2 regions of the Streptomyces sp. NPDC051940 genome follow, and region 1 is predicted to be linked to the other one. Evidence: riboswitches for the same ligand, from Rfam matches in the RefSeq annotation. Region 1 holds a riboswitch; the other holds the start of a gene.
What was found. Region 1 has a riboswitch for ZMP and ZTP ahead of glyA (serine hydroxymethyltransferase). Riboswitches for the same ligand answer to the same signal wherever they lie in the genome.
Positions count from the first base shown of each region.

Region 1 (4,358 bases):
TGCGGCCGTTGCTCCGCTCGTAGCCCTCGCCGCCGTCCTCCAGCAGCATGATCTCGCGGATCTGGTCGGGCGTCAGCCCCCGGTCGTGCAGGGCGATGACCTGGTCCCGCCAGGCGATCGCGGAGGAGGCCCCGTCGACCGCGTAGGCCTGGGCCAGCGCCTGGTCCGCCTTGCGCAGGGAGACCACGGCCACGACCACGGCGGTGATGTTCCCGGCCAGGCCGGTGAGGGCGGCGACCGCCGCCCAGAATGTCTCGCTCACAGAACGCCCCCCAGTGGACGGTGATCCCTGGGGGGCGATTGTGCACCGCCAAGTGGGCTGGCGCGAAACGGAGTTGCGACCGGCGGCTAGCCGGCGAGCACCGCCCGGAGCTGGTCCAGGCCCCAGTCCAGGTCCTCCTTCGAGATGACCAGCGGCGGCGCGATGCGGATCGTCGAGCCGTGGGTGTCCTTCACCAGGACGCCGCGGGCCATCAGCTTCTCCGAGATCGCCCGGCCCGTGCCGTACGACGGATTGATGTCGACGCCCGCCCACAGCCCGCGGCCGCGAACCTCCTCGACCGCACCCTGCCCGACCAGCAGGCCGAGTTCGTGGTGGAGGTGGTCGCCCAGCTCCGTGGCCCGCTGCTGGTACTCGCCGGTGCGCAGCATCGCGACGACCTCGAGGCCGACCGCGCAGGCCAGCGGGTTGCCGCCGAAGGTGGAGCCGTGTTCGCCGGGGTGGAAGACGCCGAGGACGCCGGAGTCGGCCACCACCGCCGAGACGGGGACGACGCCGCCGCCCAGCGCCTTGCCGAGGATGTAGACGTCGGGGACGACGTCCTCGTGCTCGCACGCGAAGGTGCGGCCCGTACGGCCCAGCCCCGACTGGATCTCGTCGGCCATGAACAGCACGCCGCGGTCCGCGGTGAGCTCCCGCACCGCCCGCAGATAGCCGGGCGGCGGCACCAGCACGCCCGCCTCGCCCTGGATGGGCTCCAGCAGCACGGCGACCGTGTCGTCGTCGACGGCCGCCCGCAGGGCCTCGATGTCGCCGTACGGGACGATCTCGAAGCCGGGCGTGTACGGGCCGTAGTCGGCGCGCGCCTCCGGGTCCGTGGAGAAGCTGACGATGGTCGTCGTACGGCCGTGGAAGTTGTTCGCCGCGACGACGATCCTCGCCCGGCCGTCCGGGACGCCCTTGACCCGGTAGCCCCATTTGCGGGCGGTCTTCACCGCGGTCTCGACCGCCTCCGCGCCGGTGTTCATCGGCAGCACCATGTCCTTGCCGCACAGGGCGGCCAGCTCCGTGCAGAAGGCCGCGAAGCGGTCGTGGTGGAAGGCGCGGGAGGTCAGCGTGACCCGCTCCAGCTGGGCGCGGGCGGCGTCCAGCAGCCGCCGGTTGCCGTGGCCGAAGTTCAGCGCCGAGTAGCCGGCCAGCATGTCGAGGTAGCGCTTGCCCTCGACGTCGGTCATCCAGGCGCCCTCGGCGGAGGCCACGACGACGGGCAGGGGGTGGTAGTTGTGCGCGGAGTGGGCCTCAGCTTCGTTGATGAGGTCGGTGGAACGTGTCACGGCTTGCTGCTCCTTCGCTGATACGTCAGGAGATGCGGGAGGACCCTTGTGGGGTACTTCTATCGTGCCCCTCGCCCGCATGGGCGTAAGCGCCGACCGAAGAGTGGGACGGGACCCCGTGTCCCGCGCCCGCCGCACTATGGTGGACGGTGGGCGCCGCGACTGGCGATACGTGGAAGCGACCACGGGGAAGCGGCGCGCCGGCTGAGCACACGAGGTGCCGCCCGCCTGGGCACCCCGGGAGTCATCGCCCACGCGACCCGGAGGTTCAAAGCCATGCCACTCGACCATCCCGCACTCACCGCCGCGGATCCCGAACTCGCCGCCCTCATCGGCGCGGAGGAGCAGCTGCAGGCGGACACGCTCCGCCTGATCCCCAGCGAGAACTACGTCTCCAGTGCCGTGCTGGAGGCCACCGGCACGGTCCTGACGAACAAGTACAGCGAGGGCTACCCGGGCCGCCGCTACTACGAGGGCCAGCAGAACATCGACCCCGTCGAGCGCCTCGCGATCGACCGCGCCAAGGCCCTGTTCGGCACCGCGCACGCCAACGTCCAGCCCTACTCCGGCTCCCCCGCGAACCTCGCCGCGTACCTCGCGTTCGCCGAGCCCGGCGACACCGTGATGGGCATGGCGCTGCCGATGGGCGGCCATCTCACGCACGGCTGGGGCGTGTCCGCGACCGGGAAGTGGTTCCGCGGAGTGCAGTACGGCGTACGGCGGGACACCGGCCGCATCGACTTCGACGAGGTGCGCGACCTGGCGCTGAAGGAGCGCCCGAAGCTGATCTTCTGCGGCGGTACGGCCGTACCGCGGATCATCGACTTCGCCGCCTTCGGCGAGATCGCCCGAGAGGTGGGCGCCGTGCTCGTCGCCGACGTCGCGCACATCGCCGGGCTGATCGTGGGCGGCGCCCACCCCTCGCCCGTACCGCACGCGGACGTCATCTCCACCACCACGCACAAGACGCTCCGCGGCCCGCGCGGCGCGATGCTGCTCGCGGTGAACGAGGACACCGGCAAGCTCATCGACAAGGCCGTCTTCCCCGGCCTGCAGGGCGGCCCGCACAACCACACCACCGCCGCCATCGCCGTCGCCCTGAAGGAGGCCGCGCAGCCCTCGTTCCGCCAGTACGCCGCGGACGTCGTCGCCAACGCCCGGGCGCTGGCCGCCGCGCTCGCCGGCCGGGGCTTCGAGCTGGTGTCGGGCGGTACGGACAACCACCTCATCCTGATGGACCTCACCCCGAAGGACGTCCCCGGCAAGATCGCCGCGAAGGCCCTGGACCGGGCGGGCATCGTGGTGAACTACAACACCGTGCCGTACGACCCCCGCAAGCCCTTCGACCCGTCCGGCGTGCGCATCGGCACCCCGTCGCTGACCTCGCGCGGTCTGGGTACGGAGCACATGGCGCAGGTCGCGGAGTGGATCGACCGGGGCGTCACCGCCGCCGGGTCCGGCGACGAGGTGGCGCTGAAGGCGATCCGCGCCGAGGTGGCCGAGCTGATGGCGGCCTTCCCGGCGCCGGGGCTGGCGCAGTAGCCGCTCCCGCACCGCTGCCTCACACGTCGACCAGCTCCTGCCACGCCCCCTCCCCGTGCGCCTCCGCCCGCTCCCGCAGCCGGCGGAGGCCGCGGGCGGCGCCGACGGCCAGCGCGGGGCCGGCGGCGAGGCCGGCCAGGGCCCACCACCAGTTGTCGGTCGCCGACCGCGCGGAGGACGCGGCGGGGGCCGGATCCGGCGTGGGCGCCGGGGCGGCCTCCGGTTCGAAGGCCGGGAAGTCGGGGGCCGACATCGATCCGCCGGTGTCCGGGCCGAGGACGCGGAGCCTGCCGAGGATCTCCTTCACCCTCTGCTGGTCCGCGGCGTGGAACCACTCCGTCTGCTGCTCCCCGTAGGAGTCGAGCCGCCGGTTGACGAGGACGCCGCCGCCGGCGTCCGGGTAGACCTGGTCCACGCGCCACACCTTCACGTCGTGCAGCATCCAGGTGAGCGAGATCCGGCGCCCGCCGAGCTCGTCGAGGCGGGGCTGCGCGGCGGGCTTCCCGGCCTCGCCCACCGCCCGGTCCAGGGCCTGGTAGTCGGCCGACGAGCCGTACAGGCCCGCGGCCTCGCCGCTGCCCGCGTTCACCACGAGCACGCTCGTCGGCCCGCCCGCGGCCGCGGGCGTCGCCGTGCCCAGCCACAGGGCCGCCGCGCCCGCGAACGCGCCGATGAGGAGGGTCAGTCTGCGCATGGGCCGTCTCCCTTCCGCCGTCGCCGGCACCGTCCGTCCACCCCCGCTACACCGCCGCGCGGGCGGGGGTTCCGGGAGCTCATGTCGTACGACCCCGACTCACAGGTCGATCAGCACCTGCCGCGGACCGTCCTCCGGCGGACCGCTCCGCGCCTCCCGCCGGCGCCGCAGGGCCGTCGGCGCGGCCAGCGCCAGTGCGGCGCCGGCGCCCGCGCCGGGGAGCGACCACCACCAGTTGGCGGTGAGCCGGTCCGCACCGCTCTGCGCCGTGGCGTCGTCCGGGGAGCCGAGGTCCAGGGACGGCAGCGGGTTCATGTTCGGCGGGACGCCGGACGGCGTGCCCGCGACGCCGAGCAGCGTGAGCAGGGTGAGGAGGGTGTCCGGGTGCGCGGCGCGGTGCCAGGTCGCGGGCAGGTCCGAGACGTCCACGCTCTCGCCCCGCCGGGCCTCGAAGCGCTGCACCCACGGGCCGCCGGGGGAGTCCAGATAGACGCGGTCGGTCCGCCACACCGCCGTCTCCCGGAACAGCCAGCTCAGCGTGACCACCCGGTCCCGGCCGCCGTACAGC
Region 1 covers NZ_JBFAXR010000037.1:56,230-60,587, reverse strand. Annotated here, with positions in the region: gene AB0M28_RS17090 (hypothetical protein) at 1-262, opposite strand, end outside; gene rocD (ornithine--oxo-acid transaminase) at 349-1,554, opposite strand; ZMP/ZTP riboswitch at 1,703-1,795, shown strand; gene glyA (serine hydroxymethyltransferase) at 1,831-3,096, shown strand; gene AB0M28_RS17075 (hypothetical protein) at 3,116-3,790, opposite strand; gene AB0M28_RS17070 (hypothetical protein) at 3,890-4,358, opposite strand, start outside.

Region 2 (4,358 bases), on a different contig from region 1:
ATCCCGCACCGGGTGGTCGGGCATGACGGTCCTCCTGTCCTGGTCTCGGAGACAAGACGGAACCGGTGCCCGGGAATGTGACATCGCCTCCCCGGATGTGGCGCATGTCTCATCCGGCCCCCCGGGCCGCCGACCCGGAACGGCCCCCCGGGGGCCGGGGGTTCTGAATTGGTATTTCAGATGCGCATTAGATAGCCTGCCGCTCGTGAGGCTGACCAAGGGCACGGACATCGCACTGCGCATCGCCATGCGCCTCGCGGTACTCGGCGACACCGCCACGCCGACCACCCGCGAGGTGGCGGAGGCGGTCGCCGTTCCGTACACCCACGCCGCGAAGGTGGTCAGCCGGCTGCAGCACCTCGGGGTCGTCGAGGCCCGCCGGGGCCGGGGCGGCGGGCTGGCGCTCACCGCGTCCGGCCGGACGGAGTCGCTCGGGCGGCTGCTCCGCGAACTCGAGGGAGCCGGCGACGTCGTCGGCTGCGAGGACGACCCCCCGTGCCCGCTGCGCGGCGCCTGCCGGCTGCGCGGCGCGCTGCGCCAGGCGCAGGAGGCGTTCTACGCGGCCCTCGACCCGCTCACGATCGACGACCTCGTCGGTCCACCGACTGCGGCGCTGCTGCTGGGGCTGCCGCAGACACCAACCAAGGAGTCCTGATGCTGTCCACCGCATCCGCCGCCACCGTGCGGGCCACCCTCCCCGTCGTCGGCGCCGCCATCGGGGAGATCACCCCGCGCTTCTACGAGCGGATGTTCACGGCCCGGCCCGACCTGCTGCGCGACCTGTTCAACCGCGGCAACCAGGCCGACGGCTCCCAGCAGCAGGCGCTCGCCGGCTCCATAGCCGCCTTCGCCACGGCCCTGCTCGAGCGCCCCGACGAGCGGCCCGACGCGATGCTCGCGCGGATCGCGCACAAGCACGCCTCGGTGGGGATCGCCGCCGACCAGTACCCGATCGTGCACGAGCACCTGTTCGCCGCCATCGTGGACGTGCTCGGCGACGCCGTGACCCCCGAAGTCGCGGCGGCCTGGGACGAGGTGTACTGGCTGATGGCCAACGCCCTGATCGCCGTCGAGGCGCGGCTGTACGCCGAGGCCGGCGTGGAGCCCGGGCAGCACTGGCGCCGGTACCGGGTGCTGGCGCGCTTCCCCGAGACGGCCGACGTCACGACGTTCCTCGTCCGCCCCGCGGACGGCGGACCCGTGCCCGCCGCGCGGCCCGGGCAGTACGTCTCGGTGCAGGCGCGGATGCCCGACGGCGCCCAGCAGATCCGGCAGTACAGTCTGTCCGGCCACCCCGACGGCGCGCTGCAGTTCTCCGTGAAGCGCGCGGCCGGCGACCCGGCGGGCGAGGTCTCCAACCACCTCCACGACCACGTCGGCGTCGGCGGGACGCTGCTGGTCGGCCCGCCGTTCGGCGATGTCGCGCTGGACGGGGGCGACGGCCCGGTGCTGCTGGCCTCCGCGGGGATCGGTGGTACGCCGATGCTCGGGATGCTCGCGCACCTGGCCGCCACGGACTCCGCACGCCGGGTGATCGCGGTGCACGGCGACCGCGACGAGTTCTCGCACGCGTTCCGCACCGACCTCCTGCAGCTCACCGGCAAGCTCAAGTCCGGTGAGGCGCACGTCTGGTACGAGCACCCCGTCACCCCGTGGCCCGCCGGGCGCACCGGCCTGGTGGACGTCTCGGGCCTGCACATCCCGCCGGGCACCACGGCGTACCTGTGCGGTCCGCTGCCGTTCATGCGGGCCGTACGCGCGCAGCTGCTGGCGGCGGGTGTCGGCGCGGCGGACATCCACTACGAGGTGTTCGGCCCGGACCTGTGGCTGGGGCAGGACTGACGGTCTGATACGGGGAGGGCCCGCCGCGTTCACGCGGCGGGCCCTTCGTGTGTGTGCGGGCGCTCAGCCGGCCAGTTGGCCCTCCGCCGCCTGTACGGTCTGCGCGAGCAGCACCGCGATGGTCATCGGCCCCACGCCGCCCGGCACGGGGGTGATCAGCCGGGCGCGGCGGACGGCGCTGTCGAAGTCGACGTCCCCGACGTTGCCCGCGTTGTACCCGGCGTCGACGACCACGGCACCCGGCGCGATGTCGTCGCCGTGGATGAGCCGGGGCCGCCCCACCGCCGCCACGACGACGTCCGCGGAGCGCAGGTGCGCGGACAGGCCGGCGGTGCGGGAGTGGCAGTACGTCACGGTGGCGTCGCGGGCCAGCAGCAGCATGCCCACCGGCTTGCCGAGGATCGCGCTGCGCCCGACGACCACCGCGTGCTTCCCGGCGAGTTCCACGTCGTACGCGTCCAGCAGCCGCATGATCCCGCCCGGCGTGCACGAGGCGAACCCGGGCCCGCCGAAGGCCATCGCGCCGAAGGAGTGGGTCGTGACACCGTCGACGTCCTTGTGCGGGGCGATGGCCTCGAACGCCGCGCGCTCGTCGATGTGCGGGCCCGCCGGGTGCTGCAGCAGGATGCCGTGCACGCCGGGGTCCTGCGAGAGCTCCCGGAGTACGGCGACCAGCTCCGCGGTGGTCGTCTGCGCGGGCAGCCCCACGTGCCGGGACTCGATGCCGGCCTGCGCGCAGCGGCGCTGCTTCATCCGGACGTAAGTGACGGAGGCGGGGTCGGAGCCCACCAGCACGGTCGCCAGACAGGGCGCCACGCCCGTACGGCGGGTGAGTGCGGCCGCCCGGGCGGCGGTCTCGTCGAGGAGCCGGCGGGCCGGGCCGGTGCCGTCCATCAGGCGGGCTGTCGTCGTTGCGGTCATGGGGTGCCTCCCGGGCGCTCGTTCACCGTTCGGCCCAGGCGCGCGGCACTGCTCTGTCGGACCGCTCCCCGGTGGTCGTCCACCTCAGCGCCAGTCACGGCCCGCGCGGCCGACTCTACCGGGGGTCACCCCACCGGCGGGAACAGGGCTTCCTGGGCGGCCTCCCGGGCCGCGAGGAGAGCGCCGCGCAGGACGCCCGTACCGCCGAAGTCCGCGGCGCGGACCTCCGTACGCAGCGGGGAGAGCGTCGCCAGCCGGTCCGCGACCCGCGCGGCCAGGGGCGGGCCGCCCGCGCGGCCCAGTTCGCCGCCCAGGACGACGCAGCCCGGGTCGAGGATGGCCGTGGCCGCCGCGGCGCCGATCGCGATGCGCTCGGCGTACTCGGCGAGGAACTGGCCGTCCGGGTCCGCTTCGCGCAGCACGTCCTCCACCGGGCGGGTGGCGTCCAGGCCGTGCGCCGCGGCGAGTTCGCGCAGGCCCGCCGCGCCCACCAGCTCGTGGAAGCCGCCCGCGCAGTCCCGGGCGGACGGCAGGCCGGAGGAGCCGGGCACCGGCAGGAAGGCGATCTCGCCCGCGCCGCCGGAGAAGCCCCGCAGCAGCCGCCCGCCGAGGAAGACCGCGCCGCCCGTGCCCTCGCCCAGCCAGAAGAACACGAACGAGTCGCGGCCCCGGGCGGCACCCAGCCGGTGCTCGGCGACCGCCGCGAGGTTCGTCTCGTTCTCCACCGTGACCGCGGCGCCCAGCCGCCGCTCCAGCGCGGCGAGGAGTTCGCGGTGCCAGTCGAGTCCGCTGATGTTGCGCAGGTCGCCCGTGGCGGGGTCGATCAGGCCGGGCGCGCCGACCGCGATGCTGTGCAGCTGCTCCGCCCCGGCCTCCCGCGCCGCGCGCTCGACCAGCGCGACCGCCTGCTGCACGGCCTCGCCGGCCGGTACCGAGCGGGCGACGGGGAGTTCGGCGCGCGCCCGCTCCGCGCCGACCAGGTCCGCGACGACGACGTGCACGCTCTGCTCCCGCACGTCGAGGGCCGCGAGATAGGCGCGGTCGGCGACCAGGCCGTACAACTTGGCGTTCGGACCGCGCCGTTTGACCTCCGAGGCGCCCGCGATCTCGATGAGCCCGCCGTCCTGCAGCCGTTGCACCAGATCGGCGACGGTGGGGCGGGCGAGGCCGGTCAGCTCCTTCAGCTCGGTCACCGACAGCGGGCCGCGCTCCTGCAGGAGGCGCAGGGCGAGGCGGTCGTTGATGGCGCGCGCGGTGCTGGGGGTGGCGGGTGGCATGGAGCGATCCTGTCAGACGGTCGGAGAATTTTCTGGAAGGGTTCCTGCTTTTTCTTTTCTTTCTGGAAGGGTCCCTGATAGTTTACGTCGTGAGAGGTGCAGGACCCAGGGGAGGACGGCGTCATGCCATTGCCATGCGGAGAACCGCGCGAACAGGCCGTCGACGACCGGCGGCAGGTGAAGCGGGGGAGGATCGCGATCGCCGCGGTGTTCTGCGTGCACGGCGCCGTGCCCGGCAGCTTCGCCACCCGCATCCCGTGGATCCAGGACCACGCCGGGCTGTCCGCCGGCCAGCTCGGCCTCGCGCTGGCGCTGCCC
Region 2 covers NZ_JBFAXR010000016.1:27,702-32,059, reverse strand. Annotated here, with positions in the region: gene sigJ (RNA polymerase sigma factor SigJ) at 1-24, opposite strand, end outside; gene AB0M28_RS09670 (Rrf2 family transcriptional regulator) at 206-655, shown strand; gene AB0M28_RS09665 (globin domain-containing protein) at 655-1,842, shown strand; gene AB0M28_RS09660 (bifunctional 5,10-methylenetetrahydrofolate dehydrogenase/5,10-methenyltetrahydrofolate cyclohydrolase) at 1,906-2,763, opposite strand; ZMP/ZTP riboswitch at 2,789-2,871, opposite strand; gene AB0M28_RS09655 (ROK family transcriptional regulator) at 2,889-4,040, opposite strand; gene AB0M28_RS09650 (MFS transporter) at 4,164-4,358, shown strand, end outside.
Region 2: another riboswitch for ZMP and ZTP. It lies ahead of AB0M28_RS09660 (bifunctional 5,10-methylenetetrahydrofolate dehydrogenase/5,10-methenyltetrahydrofolate cyclohydrolase); the one in region 1 lies ahead of glyA (serine hydroxymethyltransferase).